One region of the Aquitalea sp. FJL05 genome, then DNA from elsewhere that is predicted to be linked to it. Evidence: predicted binding sites of a transcription regulator. Region 1 holds the regulator's gene; each other region holds the start of a gene.
What was found. Region 1 encodes sigma-54, which starts transcription at its own class of promoters, with help from an activator protein. Its sites were predicted from a motif close to CTGGCACGCTTCATGCTT; they were not measured.

Region 1 (4,399 bases):
CCATGTCGCCGTCCTCACCGGCAATGCCCGCGTCAAGCGCGGCAACGATCTGGTCATCGGCAACGTCATCACCTACAACACCGAAACCGAGCTGTATGAAGTCAGCAGCGGCGCCAGCAGCAATGGCGGCCGCGTCACCGCCATCATCCAGCCCAAGCCCAGGGACACCACCGCCCCTGCCGCCAAGAAACCCGACGGAAACGCACCATGAGCGGCCCCAGCATTCTGAAAGTCGAGCGGCTGAAAAAGCGCTTCAAGAAACGTACCGTCGTCAAGGATGTCGCCCTGCAGATCCAGAGCGGCGAAGTGGTCGGCCTGCTCGGCCCCAACGGCGCGGGCAAAACCACCAGTTTTTACATGATTGTCGGCCTGATCGGCGCCGATGAAGGTGAAATCACCCTGGATGGCAGCAGCATCACCCACCTGCCCATCCACCAGCGCGCCCGCCTTGGCCTTGGTTACCTGCCGCAGGAAGCCTCGATTTTCCGCAAGATGACGGTGGAGGAAAACATCACCGCCGTACTGGAAATCGCCGGCTACAAAGGTGACAAGCTGGAAAAGGAACTCAGCCTGCTGCTGGACGACCTCAATATCGCCCACCTGCGCGAAAGCAATGCCCTGTCGCTGTCCGGCGGCGAAAGACGCCGGGTGGAAATCGCCCGCGTACTGGCCACCCGCCCGCGCTTCATCCTGCTGGACGAGCCTTTTGCCGGCGTCGACCCGATTGCCGTGATCGACATCCAGAAAATCATCACCTTCCTGCAACAACGTGGCATCGGCGTACTGATTACCGACCACAACGTACGGGAAACCCTGCGCATCTGTGACCGCGCCTACATCATCAGCGACGGCTCGGTACTGGCCTCCGGCGAACCGGAAGAACTGGTCAACAACGAGAAAGTGCGCCAGGTCTACCTTGGCGAACACTTCCACCTGTAAGCCATGAAACAGTCACTACAGCTCAGGGTTTCACAGCAACTCACGCTTACCCCGCAACTGCAGCAGTCGATCAAGCTGCTGCAGCTGTCCACCCTCGACCTGCAAACCGAAGTCGAGCGCTTCCTGCTGGACAACCCCATGCTGGAACGCGGCGACGACACCCCGACACAAGAAGGCAGCACCAGTACCAGCGACACGCCGGCGGCCGGAGAAGAGAGCACGCCCGCCTCCGACAGCAATGACAGCGACAGCAACCCGCGTGACGACAGCAGCGGCGAACTCACCGACTGGGGCAGCGGCAGCCGCCGCAACGACGGCGACGACGAGTTCGACCCCATGCTCAACGTCCCCTGCCCGGTCAGCCTGCGCGAACATCTGCTGGCCCAGCTGGGCGAACTGACGCTCCCCACCCGCGATCAGGCCATCGTGCAATTGCTGATCGAAGAACTGGACGACAACGGCTTTCTCAGCGTCGATCTGGAAGAACTGGCCAGTCATTTGCCGCTGGAACTGGAGCTGGAAGCCGACGAACTGATGGTCGGCCTGCGCCTGTTGCAGCAGTTCGATCCGGCCGGCATCGCCGCGCGCTCGCTGGCCGAATCGCTCTGCCTGCAGCTGGACCGTCTGCCACCGCAGGAAAACGGCCATGCCCTGGCGCGCAAGATCGTGGCAGAACACCTCGGTTTGCTGGGCAATCGCGACTATACCCGGCTCAAACGCCTACTCGGCGTCGACGACGCCGCCATCCGCCAGGCCCAGCAACTGATCGCCCGGCTGACCCCCCATCCGGCAGCCGGTTTCGGTGGCGAGGACGTGCACTACGTCATCCCCGATGTCACCGTGCGCAAACGCCGCGGCCGCTGGGTGGCCGAACTCAACAACGGTGCCGTACCCCGGCTGCGGGTCAACCAGCTGTATGCCCAGATGCTGTCGGAAAACCGTGCCGGTGCAGGCGAGCTTTCCGGCCGCCTGCAGGAAGCAAAATGGCTGGTCAAGAACATCCAGCAGCGATTTGACACTATCCTGAAAGTGTCGGAAGCTATAGTGGAAAGGCAGCAAGCGTTCTTTGAACACGGAGAAGTGGCCATGCGTCCGCTCATCCTGCGCGATATCGCAGACGAGCTGGGACTGCATGAATCAACCGTTTCCCGGGTGACTACCCAGAAATACCTGCTCTGCCCGCGCGGCTTGTTCGAGCTGAAATATTTCTTCGGCAGTTCCCTGGAAACCGACAGTGGCGGCGAATGCTCGGCCACTGCCATCAAGGCCCATATCCGCCGCATGATAGACGGCGAAAATACGGCCAAGCCACTTTCTGACAGCGCCATTGCCGACGAATTGGGTAAACAGGGCATGCAGGTTGCAAGACGTACCGTTGCGAAGTATCGTGAAGCTATGCAGATTCCACCGGTCAACCTGCGCAAGGCATTGTAGGACGCCTTGAAGAATATCCGCTTGCCCGGCCGACCCGACCGGGCAGTCAACACAAGAAGGAGTTAGGGTATGAACCTCAAAGTAACCGGTCTCCACCTCGAAGTAACCCCGGCCCTCCGCGAATTTCTGGAAAGCAAGCTGGAACGTATCACCCGCCATGTCGATCACGTTATCGACGTTACCGTCACACTGTCGGTAGACAAGCTGGTGCAAAAGGCAGAAGTCAACGTTCACCTCTCCGGCAAGGACATCCACGTAGAAGCCACCGACTCCGATATGTACGCTGCCATCGACTCGCTGATGGACAAGCTGGATCGACAGGTACTCAAGCACAAGGAAAAACAGAGCGAACACCGCGTGACTCCGCAGGTTCAACCGGAAGCCACCCTGTAATCACCTGACCGACGATGCGGGAACCCAGCGGGTTCCCGTTTTTATTTGCACGGAGCCTTTTTCATTTTGATGAAGGCAACGTAGAATTGGCCAGTTTTTGTAGCCGCGTGCACACATTCCTATGAGCCTGATCGGCAAAATCCTGACACAGGATCACATCCTCCCGGACCTGGATGTCGCCAGCAAGAAGCGCGTCTTCGAGCAGGTGGGCCTCCTTATCGAAAACACCCACGGCATTGCGCGCAGTGAAATTTTCGACTGCCTGTTTGCCCGGGAAAAGCTCGGCTCCACCGGACTGGGCCAGGGAGTCGCCATTCCGCATGGCCGTGCCCGTGGTCTGAAGGAAGCCGCCGGCATCTTCATTCGGCTGAAGAACCCCATCCCCTTCGATGCGCCGGATGGCAAGCCGGTGCAAAGCCTGTTTGTACTGCTGGTACCGGAACAAGCCACCGACCTGCACCTGCAGGTACTGTCGGAACTGGCCCAGCTCTTCTCCAGCAAACAGCTGCGCGAACAATTGCTGACTGCCACCAACCGCGCCGAGCTCTACCAGTTGCTCACTGCATGGAATACCAATAATGCCTAGCATCACCGTGCGCCGGCTGTATCAGGACAATCAGCAAAAGCTCAATCTGACCTGGGTGGCCGGCACCGGTGGTGCCGACAGCCCCATCGGCAATGACGAGCAGCGCCCTACGCTGGCACTGGTGGGTCACCTCAACTTCATCCACCCCAACCGTGTACAGGTGTTGGGTCTGGCCGAAGTCGACTACCTGAACCGGCTGGAACAGTCCGCCGCCAAGACCGCGCTGGACCAGCTGTTCCACAAGACCATGTCGGTGGTGATGGTGGCCAATGGCCAGCAGGTACCCAAGCTGCTGCGCGACTACTGCCACACCCATAACGTGCCACTGATGAGCACGCCGCTGGAAAGCCCCTACCTGATGGATGTGCTGCGCATCTATCTGGCGCGTGCGCTGGCGGTTTCAACAGTGCTACATGGGGTTTTTCTCGATGTGCTGGAAATCGGCGTGCTGATCATGGGCGACTCGGCCATGGGCAAGAGCGAGCTGGCACTGGAACTGATTTCACGCGGTCACGGCATGGTGGCCGATGACGCAGTGGAACTCTACCGCATCGGCCCGGAAACACTGGAAGGCCGCTGCCCGCCCCTGCTGCGCGACTTTCTGGAAGTGCGCGGCCTGGGCATTCTGAATATCCGCACCATTTTCGGTGAAACCGCCGTCCGGCCGAAAAAGGTGCTCAAACTGATCATCCATCTGGTCAAAGCCAACGACCAGGCCATGCAGGCACTGGATCGGCTGAATATCCAGTCCGAAACCCAGGACATTCTGGGTGTCACCGTACGCAAGGTGGTGCTGCCAGTGGCTGCAGGCCGCAACTTGGCCGTGCTGGTGGAAGCGGCAGTACGCAATTACATCCTGCAACTGCGTGGCATCGACAGCACGCGTGAATTCATCGAACGCCATACCAACTTCCTCAGAGATCAGGAAAATGCGCCTGATATTGATTAGCGGCCTGTCCGGCTCCGGCAAATCCATTGCCCTGCGCGCGCTGGAGGACTCCGGCTATTATTGCGTGGACAATCTGCCAGCCACCATGCTGCATGAGG
Region 2 (4,399 bases), on a different contig from region 1:
TCCCTCAGCATATTGGTGACCTTGCGGGTGTCCGGCTGCACACCGCGCCAGATATGGAAGGACTCGGCAGCCTGCTCTACCAGCATGCCCAGGCCATCGGCCAGCATGCCGGCGTTTTCGCTCTGGGCACGCTTGAGGAAGGGGGTCAGACCCTTGCTGTACACCATGTCGTATGCCAGGGTGCGGGCGGTAAAAATATTGGCCGGCAAGGGCGGAATCTCATTGTGCAGGCTGGTCGAGGTGCCATTGATGATGATGTCGAAGGTTTTGCCTTCCAGCGCCTCGTAGCCACTGGCCACCACCTCGCCCCAAGGGGAGAAATGATGGGCAATGGATTCGGCCTTGATCAGGGTACGATTGGCGATGGTCACCTTGGCCGGCTTCTGCTCCAGAATCGGTTCCAGCACACCGCGCACGGCACCGCCGGCACCCAGGATCAGGATGCTCTTGCCCGCCATGGGGAAATCCAGATTGTCCACGATGTCGCGCACCAGTCCAACGCCATCGGTATTGTCGCCAAACACCTTGCCATCACGGAAAGTCAGGGTATTCACCGCTTCGGCAGCGCGGGCGCGCTCGGTGACCTCCTGGGCAAAGCGGAAGGCATCCCCCTTGAACGGCAGGGTGACATTCAGCCCCAGGCCGCCGGCCCGGACAAATTCACTGACTACTTCGTTGAACTTGCCCAGCTCGGCAAACAGCTTTTCGTACTGGATGGACTCACCGGTGGCACTGGCGAATTCATTGTGGATAAACGGCGACTGGCTATGGGAAACGGGGTTACCGATGACGGCGTAACGGTTGATCATGATCAGCTTTCTTGGATTCCTGTGGTGCTTCCGCGTCGTGCGGTTCATCTGCTGAGGTAGCACTTTGCCGTGTAACGTCATAAACATCAACCGGTCAATACCCCTGTCCCAACAATAAGGTCGTGCTCAGCCCTGCACCCAGGGCAGGCCATGCGCCTTCCAGCCTGTCAGCAGGCCACGATGCTCATGCTCGTCCTTGTCACCCTCGAAACCCTCCAGCACGTTGTAAACCCGGGTATAACCAGCTGCACGGGCTTGCGTGGCGGCCTCGTGTGAGCGCACGCCGCTGCGGCACATCAGCAACAGCACAGCCTGCTTGTCGACTGCACCTTGCAGCTGCTCGACAAACTGCACATTGACTTGCATGCCGGGGAAGCTGCGCAGCTCGATACGCAAGGCACCGGGCACCACGCCGACAAACTGCCATTCGGCCGCACTGCGCACATCCACCAGTACCGCGCCGGGCAGATGCTGAGCCAGATAATGCGCTTCGGGTGGAGTGAGCGCGCCCTGATAGGGCAGTTGCTGGGCAGCTGCACGCTCGGCAGCCGTTTGCAGGATCAAATCGGTCTGGTCCATTGCTTTCCTCTCTTTGTAATAGGGGCATGCCACGATGCCGTCAGGGCATCTACCATCACCCGCCGGCGTTATGCACAGATATAGTGCACTCGCACCACGGAATGCATTATTTTGGTGCATTCATAAGCGCTAGCCGTGTACCAAGCCCTGTGACACAATGATTACATTAGTGTTCGTACCCTGGCACGCTTCATGCTTCCAGTGAGGCGTACCATCTTTATCAAGCAATATTGCTTTCGATGCACGTTGCCTTTAGGAGAACATTCATGGCGGTTGCAGACGTAGTCAAGCTGATTCAAGAAAACGACGTCAAGTTCGTAGACCTGCGCTTTACTGATACCCGTGGTAAAGAACAACACGTTACCATCCCGGCACACGTTCTGCTGGAAGATGCTGATGAATGGTTCGAGCACGGCCACGCCTTCGACGGCTCCTCCATCGCAGGCTGGAAAGGCATTCAGGCCTCCGACATGCTGCTGATGGCTGACCCGGCTACCGCCAAGATTGACCCCTTCTTCGACGAAGCGACCGTATTCATGTCGTGTGACGTGATCGACCCGGCCGACGGCAAGGGTTACGACCGCGATCCGCGCTCCATCGCCAAGCGCGCCGAAGCCTACCTGAAGGCATCCGGCATGGGCGACACCGCCTACTTTGGCCCGGAACCGGAATTCTTCGTCTTCGACAGCATCACCTGGGGCACCGACATGTCCGGCTGCTTCGTGAAGATCAAGTCCGAAGAAGCTGCCTGGGCCTCCGCTGAAGAATTCGAAGGTGGCAACACCGGTCACCGTCCGGGTGTCAAGGGTGGTTACTTCCCGGTTCCGCCGGTTGACTCCGCGCAAGACCTGCGTTCCGCCATGGTTCTGCTGCTGGAAGAACTGGGTGTGCCGGTTGAAGTGCATCACCACGAAGTGGCCACCGCCGGCCAGATGGAAATCGGTACCAAGTTCAGCACCCTGACCCAGCGTGCCGACTGGACCCAGATCCTGAAATACGTGGTACAGAACGTGGCACACAGCTACGGCAAGACCGCTACCTTCATGCCCAAGCCCATCGTTGGCGACAACGGTTCCGGCATGCACGTACACCAGTCCATCTGGAAAGACGGCAAGAACCTGTTTGCCGGTGACGGCTACGCTGGCCTGTCCGAAACCGCCCTGTACTATATCGGCGGTATCATCAAGCACGCCAAGGCACTGAACGCCATCACCAACCCGGGCACCAACTCCTACAAGCGTCTGGTACCGCATTACGAAGCCCCGGTAAAACTGGCTTACTCCGCCAAGAACCGTTCCGCTTCCATCCGTATCCCGCACGTAGCCAATCCGAAGGGCCGTCGTATCGAAGCCCGCTTCCCGGATCCGCTGGCTAACCCGTACCTGTGCTTCTCCGCTCTGCTGATGGCCGGTCTGGATGGTATCCAGAACAAGATCCACCCGGGCGATGCTGCTGACAAGAACCTGTACGACCTGCCGCCGGAAGAAGACAAGCTGATCCCGACCGTATGCGCCAGCCTGGACGAAGCCCTGGCCGCGCTGGACGCAGACCGCGACTTCCTGACCCGTGGCGGTGTGTTCTCCAACGAGTGGATCGACGCCTACATCGAACTGAAGATGCAGGAAGTGAACCTGACTCGCATGACGACCCACCCGGTCGAATTCGCGATGTACTACTCGCTGTAATGGCAAGCCGCCGCCGGAGCATTCCGGCGGCTATGGCAAAACCCGCATGGCTCATGGCCATGCGGGTTTTTTCATGTCATCCGGCCAAGCACAAGCCGAGCGAGGCCGACCGGCAGCCTTTCCTGATCATGTAGCACCAGACGGCAGAACAAGAAGGCAGGGGACCAACGCACCCTTGCCCCCAGCCAAACGACAGGCCGATGTGACGCGGGCCGGGCTTTTGCTTATCATATCGCCACTACCATCCTGTATTTCCTTGCTGATGCGGACTCCCATGAAAACGCTTGCCTTTTGTCTGCTGCTCAGTTGCAGCCTCGCCCAGGCCGAGGTGTACAAATACATAGACGCCAACGGCAATGTCACCTTCACCAATGTGCCGATCAAGGGTGCCAAGCCCATGCATCTGGCACCACTGTCCACCTATGGCAACAGCAGCAAGAGCAAGCCGGCGGCTAATGCAGGCAGCAAATCGGCCTCCACCCCGGATGGCTACCCCAATGTCGACAATGGCACCCAGAACAAGCGCGACCAAGGCCGACGCAAGATTCTGGAAAACGAGCTGGCCAATGAGCAGAAAGCGCTGGCTGACGCCCAGAAGGCTTACACCGACGGTGCCGCCACCCGTAATGGCGATGAAACCCGCAACTACCAGAAATACCTCGACCGGGTGCAGAAGCTGAAAGACGCGGTGACCGAGCGGCAGAAGAATGTTGATGCACTGCGCCGCGAATTGGGGCAGGCCACATCCTCTGCACAATAATGGTGCATAATTAACTCCGTAATCGTGCATTCGCTGTGCTCTGGCTTGGCGTGCTTATTGCTAACAGCACCAGGCACAGCCCTCTTCGATCCGGAGCACCATGAACTCTCCCAGCTTTGCCGGCCTGGAATTACTCGACACCCCGGTTCTGATCACCAGAGCCGACGGCGTACTGGAATTCGCCAATCCCGCGTGTGAAAACCTGTTGGCCATCGGCCGGCGCGAGCTGTTGCGCCACACCCTGTTCGAGCTGTTTCAGGACAGCCCGGCCCTGCGCCAGGCACTGAGCACCGCCCTGCAGCACAACGCTGGCTACATCGAGCACGATCTGGAGCTGCGCACCCCGCATGGCGAGCAGCCGCTGCATATCGCCCTGTCGGTGACGCCGGTGGATGCCGAAAGCCGGCTGGCGCTGGTGGAATTGCGGCCACTCGACCAGCAGCTGAAAATCGCCAACGAAGAGCGCCTGTTGCTGCAACAGCAGGCCAATCGCGAGCTAATCCGCAATCTGGCCCATGAAATCAAGAATCCGCTGGGCGGTATTCGCGGTGCGGCACAGCTGCTGG
Region 3 (4,399 bases), on a different contig from region 1:
GCCGCATTGCGACTGCACGTTGGCATCGGCAGCCATCTGTCGCGCCAGATCGGCATGACGCGCCACTTGATTGATGCTGCTGCTCATTTCTTCCACGCAGGCTGCCATGGTGCTGGCGGCGGCATTCTGCTCGCCCGAAGCGGTGGACACATCTTCCGAAATACTCACCAGCGATCTGGCCTGCACCGACAAGGACGCCAGGCTGCGTTCGACATCACCAATCATCTCGCGCAGATGGCTACTCATTGCGTCGGCAGCCAGCAGCAACTCGCCCACCTCGTCCTGGCTGCGCGCCTCAATGCGCACGGTCAGGTCGCCGTCGGCCACGCGGCGGATGGCATCCACCGCATGGGCCAGTGGCCGGGTGACCCACAGGCGGCTGGCCCAGAAAGTAGCAGCCAGCAGCAGGCCTATCATGACGATGATGCCGATGGCCAGGCGCCAGCGCATGGCCTGCAACTGGGCAGCGAACTCGTCTTCATAACTGCTGGCGGCGACAATCCAGCCCCAGCGTTCAAAAGTATCGAACACGGCAATCTTGGGACGCACCGGCTCGTTACTGTCCGGCTTGGCCCAGTGGTAATGCAGCACGCCCTGCTTTTGTTCCAGCATGATGCGGTTGATGGCGAGGCCGTCCTTGTCCTTGAAGTCTAGCAGGTTCTTACCCTGGGAATGCGGGTGGATCATCATGCGGCCCGGCTCGTTGTGGGCATCGAAAGCATAGATGTAACCGGATTCGCCAAAGCGCACCGACATGATTTTCTGCCGCAGCGCAGCCAGGCTGGCGGTGAACTCCTCACCCACAAACAAGGCCGCCACGACCTGACCAGCCTCGTTCTGCACTGGCGAATACAGCGTCATGAAATCGCGACCAAACAGCTGAACCGGGCCGGTATAGGCGTGGCCGGCATTCAGGCTGGCATAGGCAGGTGAATCGTGGCTCAGCGGGGTGCCGACAGCACGGCTGCCGTCTTCCTTCTTGACCGAGGTGGCAATGCGAATCCACTCGCTGCCATCCTTGACAAATACCGTGGCCAGCGAGCCGGTGCTACGGGTGAAACGATCCACCTCCAGCGTACTGTTATTGATGACGTGCTCGCCAATACGCAGCACCGGCAGGGCTTTGCCGCCGGTGTCCATCCGTTCGCCACTCAGCGCCGGCTGACCCGGGAGGTTGGCGCGCAAAGCTGACTCGGCCAGCGCGGCCGAGCGTTCCAGCTGTGCGGCGTAGGCATCCATCATGTCGATGACCTGACGGTTGGCCTGGCGCATTTCCTGTTGCTGTTGCTGTTCCATGCGCTGGCTTTGCCAATGGGTCAGCCAGATGCCGGCCAGTCCGAGTACCACCAGCAACAACAGGGATAACACCAGGTTAAGCTTGGCGGCAATGCTGAGCCTGCTGGTAAAAGCGTTGAATTGATTTGACATGATGATGGCCAGGGTATGTGTGCGTGCCGGAATGCTGGTCCCGCATCGCTGGCGGCAACCGTTTAGCACATTGGTCTAATTTTGCCGTGGCATCATAATATGGAAATGTTATTTGAATGCAGCAAATTTTTAATAAAATTGACAATTATCAATCAGAAATGATTTGCACTCAGCCGGCGCGCATGACCGGAAATCACTGCAAGCGGCAACAAGATTGCCCCTGCCCGTAAAGGCGGTGAGCAATACTGAAGGAAATGGCTGAAAGAAAGGATTTTGTTGCAAAGTGCGGGGCATTCAGTGACTGAATGCCCCATCTCAGACCGGGCCGATCACCCCTTACACGGCTGATAGCAAGCTAGCTGCTGCTTGCGGGCCGTGGTCACGATAGGCCGAAACCCGTTCGCCCCAGCGCTCGAAAGGATAATAATCCCAGATCGCATGGTGCTGGGTGGCCCAGTTATCCCACAACAACAGGGTATCCGGCTGCCAGTGAATGCGGGCCTGGAAGGACTGGTGTTTTTCGATATGACGGAACAGCAGCTGCAACAAGGCACGGCTTTCGGCCCGGCTCAGCTGCACGATGTGCGAGGTGAAGGCTTCGTTGACAAACAGGAACTTGCGACCGCTGACCGGGTGACGGGCCACCACCGGATGCTCGCTGGCATTGAATACCTGACCGGGCTTGGGCTCGGCACCATAGCCATTGCTCCACCCTTCCTTGCCGTCGTGGACGGCGCTCAGCCCTTCCAGAAACTGCTTCAGCGGATCAGACAAGGACGCGTAGGCCAGATAGAGGTTGGCAAATGCCGTATCACCGCCGCCCACTTCCGGCAGCCGGGTCACCCGCAGCAGCGAGGCCCAGATGGGGTGCGGATCGCAAGACACATCATTATGCCAGGCATCACCAGCGGTGTAGCGCGTGCTGCGGCCTGTTTTCCAGCCCAGGATTTCCGGATCATCGCTGCGCGCGGTCAACTGGGTGCTGTCACCCAGCACGTGCTGGTGCAGGCTGCCAAAATGCCGGGCAAAGGCCTTGTGCTCTGTGGCACCGATGGCCTGTCCGGGAAAGGTCAGCACCAGAAAATCGGTGAGCGCCTGGCGGATTTCCTCCAGCTGTGCCGGCGGCAGGGGCTGGCTCAGGTCCACGCCACGGATTTCCGCCCCCAGCGCCGGTGACAGGCGACGCAAGTCCACATGTTGATACTGCTGCACTGCCCGGGTATTCCAGCCTTCGATGGCCAGCTTGTCGTTGTAATCCTGATAAAAACTCATCTCGCAGCCTCTGGTGCCAAGGGGAAAAATGGTGGCCCTGCCCTTGCGGCAAAACCACTTGTCAGACATGGATATTAAGAAATCCACCCGGCATTCCCAAGCAAGAAATTACGGATAGCTTATTCGGAAAATTGCAGGAAATTTGCAGCAGAAAACAGCCATCCCGTCGGGCCACCCACCTCGGTCAAAGACGGCTGTTTTTGTCACCTACAGACGGAAACAAACACGGACATCCTGTAGCGCGCACGCAGACAGCGTGACAGGCCGTGGCCGTGCGCATGGCGGGTGTTTGTACAGGAATCGGCAAGGAACCGGCAGGCTGGCACCTTGGCTGTAGCAGATAAGAAGCAAGGTAGAGGACAGGATTCCGCCGGGAAGTGGCAGCTGCCAGGTTTTAGAAGGTGTGCATAGTCTGCCGAGACTTTGAACAGCTTCTTACATCAGGACAAGACGAGATGGCCAGCACTGGCGTTTTAGCTCAGACGGCTGGCAAAGTGACGGCGGCCATTGGGCAATGGGTCCGGCAGGATGCGCCTGCCAGGCAGCAGGCGCGCGGTGCAATCACGCCGGCTCAGAAATCATCCAGCGTGCAGGGTTGGGTATCTTCTTCAATATCCTTCAACAGCAATATCTTGATAGGCACGACCATCTCCCGGATGTCCTGCTTGGCACGGAAAATATCCGCCTCCAACTGGCACAGCACCAATTGAAATGCCAGATCCAGCATGGCCTCGATATTGGGGATTTTGGCGTCCAACTATTTTTCCTGCCCGGTATACAACCATTTGATTTTTACTGCAGCAATCTGCGCCGTGACACAGACTGCTGTACACCTCAGCAGTATCATGCCATTCGGGTGTTTTCGTCCATAAAATAACGAATATATCGGCGATAAATAAGGAAAAATCGCTGCCGTTGACGGGAAAAATGCCAGATATATAGCACTATCTATTAGTGATGCTTTCAGCATTTTTTACATACTGCCGATACCGGCAGCGTATCATCCTGCACCACGACAAAAAGCCGGCATTGCACGCGCAATGCCGGCCTCCATCAAACCACCAACAGTCCGCTCAGGCGGCATCCCGGGCCGCTAACAAAAACTGCGGTGGCGCTGCGCCTTGCCCCAGGGGGCTAGGCCATTTACTTGGCTGCGCTTATTTGCCGTCCCACACGATATCCTTCACCACCAGCGGCTTGGGAACCAGCTTGAGCTTGAAAAAGGTATCGGCAATGCGCTGCTGCTCGGCCACCACCTTGCCATCCAGCAGTTTCACCCCGTAGCCGGAGCGTTGCGCAGCCACCTGCACGATGTCCTTGTCCAGGCCGATCTGGCTGGATAGCTCGGCCGCTACTTCCGGAATATGGCTCTTGCCCCAGGAATCCAGCCGTTGCAGCTCTTCCAGCACCACCTTGATCACCTTGGGATTGCTGGCTACATAAGGCTTGCGCCCCAGATAAAACTGGGTGTTGTTGACGATGCCCTTGCCATCGGCCAGCAGGCGGGCACCCAGCTGTTTTTCCGCCGCAGCAAAGAACGGGTCCCAGATCACCCAGGCGTCCACACTGCCTTGCTGGAAGGCCGCGCGGCCATCGGCCGGATTAAGGAATACCGGGGTGATATCCTCATATTTGAGGCCGGCCTTTTCCAGCGCACGCACCAGCAGATAGTGCACATTGGACCCCTTGTTCAGCGCCA
Region 4 (4,399 bases), on a different contig from region 1:
TTGCAGCGAGGACAGCTGCAGGTCTTCGCTGCGAACCACATTGTGCTTGCAGATCAGCAAGGCATGGTGGATGACGTTTTCCAGTTCGCGGATATTGCCCGGCCACGGGTGCTGCAGCAGCTTGCGTTCGGCTTCGGCATGCAGGCTGATGTCGCCATAGCCCAGGCGCTGGCGGTATTCGTCGACAAAATGGCGGGCCAGCGGCAGGATGTCGCCGGGGCGGTCACGCAGGGCTGGCAGGGCCAGATGGGCCACCCGCAGGCGGTAGAACAGATCCTCGCGGAAATGGCCGGCGGCGACGGCTTCTTCCAGCCGCACATTGGTGGCGGCAATCACCCGGACATTGATGGGGATGGGTTTGCGCGAGCCCAGTCGCACCACCTCGCGCTCCTGCAGGATGCGCAGCAACTTCACCTGAATATTCAGTGGCAAGTCGCCGATTTCATCCAGAAACACCGTGCCGCCATTGGCGGCCTCGAACCAGCCCGGCTTGGCGGCGAAAGCGCCGGTAAATGCGCCTTTTTCATGGCCAAACAGCTCACTTTCCACCAGCGATTCGGAAAACGCGCCGCAATTGACGGCGACAAAGGGCTGATTTGCCCGCTGGCTCAGCGCATGCACGTGGCGGGCGATCAGCTCCTTGCCGGTGCCGGTTTCACCAATGATCAGTACATTGGCGTCGCTGGGGGCAATCAGTTGAATGCGCGCCAGCAGGGCGGTGGATTGCGGGTCTTCAAACACCTGCGCCGTGGCGCGGATGGAGGTGGTCAGGCTTTGCCGGTTCGGCAGGGTAATCAGGGGCATGGCCGGGCCTTCCGCTGGCTCGGCCCGCCGGGCCGATGTGGGTTTCAGGAATAAAACGTCGGTGTCGGATAGCTGCGAATCAAAGCCCATTCCCCTAACTCCTTTAATTTGTAATCAACCGGATCGTGCAAGGTGTGGGTGCGCAGATTGCGCCAGTGCCGGTCCAGACGCAGTCCGGCATGGGTGGCGCGCGCGCCGGTTACCTCGAACATCTGACAGGCCAGGTTCAGCCCCATCCGGGTGGCGGCCACCTTGGCCGCCGCAATATTCATGGCCACTTCGCCGCGTTCGCTTTCGCTCAGCGCCTCGCCACGGGCCAGTACGTCCACCAGCCGGCTGCCCGCACGGTCGGTGAGGGCGCGCACGCTTTCCAGCCCCACCCAGAATTCGCCGTAATGACCCAGGATGTAGGGGTCTTCGTGGGTGTGGTCTACCTGCGCCGCCTGCCAGGGTCGCGCCTCGTGCAGGGTGTAGTGCCGGGCTTCTTCAAAAGCGCCTTCGGCAATGCCCAGATAGATATTGGTCAGGATCAGCTGCGCCAGCAGTGGCCGCAGGCAGGAGCGCGGCGTGGTGAGCGGGCCGGGCGTATCCAGAATTTCATTGTTTTCGATGCGTACCTTTTCAAAGTGCACGCTGCCGCTATCTGTCTGGCGTTGGCCGATATTGTTCCAGTCCTGCTGCACGCTGATACCACTGCGCCCGGTGGGGATGGCCGCCACCACGAGCTGCCCGCCCGGCTGGCGACGGGCAGAGACCACCAGCATTTGTGAATCCAGCGCACCGGAGCAAAAGCTTTTCTGGCCGGAAAACTCGTGCCAGCCGGCAAGGCGCTTGCTGACGGTGCGCTCGTCCAGCGGATTGAGCGCATTGCCCCAGAACCAGTTTTGCCGGGTGGTGATTTCATGCCAGGGCTGCCATTGTTCCGGCCGGCCAAACAGCTCTACCGTGGCCAGCATCAGATGGTGAAAGGCAAAAACATGGGCCACCGAGCTATCGGCCTTGGCAAACTCGCGCACCACCAGCAGGGTCTCCTGCCAGTTGGCACCCATGCCGCCCAACTCGCGGGCAATGGACAGGCCCAGCAGGCCGCTGGCGCGAATGGCATCGCGCTCGGCCTTGGGGGTGCCGCCGGCATGGTCGCGCTCTGCTGCGGTAGCGGCAAACTGACTGGCCAGTTGCTGCGCCAGCAGCAGGGCCGAGGCGGGTGTGCTGGCTGTTTGCGGTGCTGCCAGCAGGTGTTGGGGCAAATTCAAGCGTACATCCTTTATTGATCGGCTATTTCCAATAAAACAGCACAGATTTGGCTATGTTATTGGCGCGATGTAAACCAAGGATTTGTCAGGAATATATCTGGAATTTGAATTAGCCCAATGCAGGCGCTAATGGTGAATGGCTGAATGGTGCTGCGTGTGCAGCACCGTGTTTATTGGCTGCTGCGCAGGCAGCAGTGCCGAGTGAGCCATCTGCTGCCTGCGCAGCAATTTCCGGCTGAAATGATATTTTTCTAGCTTGATTCAGCTGGCATGCAACGTGCTATTGAATATCGGGCAAAACCGCTAAAGGTTTTATTTCAGCCTCAGGTAATCACATGCACAGCCATTCATTCAGTATGCAATATGTTTCATTCGCCACACTGCACGGGCGGGTCCGTCAGGCAAAGGAGGGCGCATGAGCACCCAGCCGATTGGCCCGGACAGCCCGCTGGCCATTGCCCGCGAACTGGCCAGCCGTTTTGCCCGCAGCGCCGTGGCCCGTGATCAGGCCGGCGGCACGCCCAAGGCCGAGCGCGATGCGCTGCGTGACAGTGGCCTGCTGGGCCTGATCATCCCGCGTGAATTCGGCGGCCTGGGCGAGAGCTGGAGCACCACATTGCAGATCGTGCGCGGACTGGCGCGGGTGGATAGTTCGGTGGCCCATGTGTTTGCCTTTCAGCACCTGTTGCTGGCCACCGCCCAGCTATTTGGCCGGCCAGAACAGTGGCAGCCGTGGTTCGAGCAAACGGTGCGCGAGCGCTGGTTCTGGGGTAACGCGCTCAATCCGCTGGATACCCGCACCCTGGCCACGCCGGATGGTGCAGGCTTCCGCTTTCATGGCGACAAGAGCTTCTGCTCCGGCGCTACCGATTCGGACATGCTGCTGGCCTCGGCACTGCGCAGCGGACAGAGTGGCTTGCTGATTGCGGTGATCCCCACCCGCCGTGCCGGCATTGCCATTCATCAGGACTGGGACAATATCGGCCAGCGCCAGACTGACAGCGGCTCTGCCCGTTTCGAACAGGTGCGAGTGGAGGCGGGCGAGCTGCTGCTGCAGCCCGGCCCCCTGTCCACGCCACGTGCCTGCCTGCGGCCGCTGATTGCCCAGCTGATTCTCACCAATATCTATCTGGGCATTGCCGAGGGCGCGCTGGCCGAGGCTCGCCGCTACACGCTGGAGCAGCGCCGGCTGTGGCCGGCCTCGCTGGCTGATCGCGCCAACAAAGACCCTTACACCCTGCTGCACTATGGCGAATTTCACGCCGCCCTGGAGGGTGCACGCCTGCTGAGCGACCACGCCGCCCGGCAGCTGGATGAGGCTTGGCAGCAGGGTGATGCGCTCAGCGAAGCCGGGCGCGGTCAGCTGGCGGTGCAGATTGCCGCCGCCAAGGTGCATGCCAGCCGCAGCGGGCTGGACCTCACCAGCCGCATTTTCGATGTAACCGGGGCGCGCGCCACCAGTGCTGCCCTGCGGCTGGACCGCTTCTGGCGCAATTTGCGCGTGCACAGCCTGCACGACCCGCTGGATTACAAGCTGCAAGAACTGGGTGACTGGGCACTGAATGGCCAGTATCCCGCCCCCTCGTTTTATTCCTGAGAAGCAACATGACCCTGAACAAGCAAGCACACGCAGACGATTTTGACGCAGTAGAACAGGCCATTGCCGCCATTGCCGCTGGTGGCTTTGCCGTGGTGGTGGACGATACCGACCGCGAAAACGAAGGCGACCTGATCATTGCCGCCGAAAAAATCACCCCGCAGCAAATGGCCTTTCTGGTGCGTTACAGCAGTGGCGTGGTGTGCGTGGCACTGACTGGCGAGCGGCTGGATCAGCTGCAGCTGCCGCTGATGGGGAGCAGCAATAACGAATCGCAGCGCACGGCCTTCACTGTCACCGTGGATTATCTGCATGGCACCAGCACCGGCATCAGCGCCGTGGACCGTGCCGCCACGCTGCGGGCATTGGCTGACAGCCGCATTCCGGCCAGTGATTTTGCCCGGCCCGGTCATATCTTCCCTTTGCGCTATGCGCCGGGTGGCGTGCTGGCGCGCCCCGGCCATACCGAGGCCGCACTGGACCTGTCGCGGCTGGCGGGCCTGGCTCCAGCCGGAGTGCTGTGCGAAATCGTCAACGACGATGGCAGCATGGCGCGCCGCCCGGACCTGCTGCGCTTTGCCCGCCAGCATGGCCTGCCCATCATCACCATTGCCGACCTGATTGCCTACCGCGAACGTACCGAGATGGCGGCGCTGGAAGCCAGTTCGCCTTTGGGTGTGGCGGCCTGAGCCTGCCAGACCGGTCTGCTCCTGCAACACCCGCCACGGCGGGTGTTTTTGTTTCT

Region 2: a site for sigma-54 is predicted at 1,569-1,586, ahead of glnA (type I glutamate--ammonia ligase). Genes of this name have one in related genera too.
Region 3: a site for sigma-54 is predicted at 2,946-2,963, ahead of DBR44_RS00680 (TauD/TfdA family dioxygenase). Genes of this name have one in related genera too.
Region 4: a site for sigma-54 is predicted at 2,324-2,341, ahead of DBR44_RS00275 (acyl-CoA dehydrogenase family protein). Genes of this name have one in related genera too.

Annotation. Positions count from the first base shown of each region.
Region 1 covers NZ_QAJS01000006.1:303,877-308,275, forward strand. Annotated here, with positions in the region: gene lptA (lipopolysaccharide transport periplasmic protein LptA) at 1-211, shown strand, start outside; gene lptB (LPS export ABC transporter ATP-binding protein) at 208-939, shown strand; gene DBR44_RS06220 (RNA polymerase factor sigma-54) at 943-2,373, shown strand; gene hpf (ribosome hibernation-promoting factor, HPF/YfiA family) at 2,443-2,766, shown strand; gene ptsN (PTS IIA-like nitrogen regulatory protein PtsN) at 2,888-3,352, shown strand; gene hprK (HPr(Ser) kinase/phosphatase) at 3,345-4,301, shown strand; gene rapZ (RNase adapter RapZ) at 4,282-4,399, shown strand, end outside.
Region 2 covers NZ_QAJS01000016.1:114,716-119,114, reverse strand. Annotated here, with positions in the region: gene aroE (shikimate dehydrogenase) at 1-809, opposite strand, end outside; gene DBR44_RS14415 (rhodanese-like domain-containing protein) at 936-1,388, opposite strand; gene glnA (type I glutamate--ammonia ligase) at 1,655-3,073, shown strand; gene DBR44_RS14405 (DUF4124 domain-containing protein) at 3,348-3,833, shown strand; gene glnL (nitrogen regulation protein NR(II)) at 3,934-4,399, shown strand, end outside.
Region 3 covers NZ_QAJS01000001.1:147,340-151,738, forward strand. Annotated here, with positions in the region: gene DBR44_RS00675 (methyl-accepting chemotaxis protein) at 1-1,428, opposite strand, end outside; gene DBR44_RS00680 (TauD/TfdA family dioxygenase) at 1,765-2,700, opposite strand; gene DBR44_RS00685 (hypothetical protein) at 3,272-3,457, opposite strand; gene DBR44_RS00690 (sulfonate ABC transporter substrate-binding protein) at 3,858-4,399, opposite strand, start outside.
Region 4 covers NZ_QAJS01000001.1:53,599-57,997, forward strand. Annotated here, with positions in the region: gene DBR44_RS00270 (sigma-54-dependent Fis family transcriptional regulator) at 1-894, opposite strand, end outside; gene DBR44_RS00275 (acyl-CoA dehydrogenase family protein) at 849-2,057, opposite strand; gene DBR44_RS00280 (acyl-CoA dehydrogenase family protein) at 2,473-3,654, shown strand; gene ribB (3,4-dihydroxy-2-butanone-4-phosphate synthase) at 3,663-4,343, shown strand.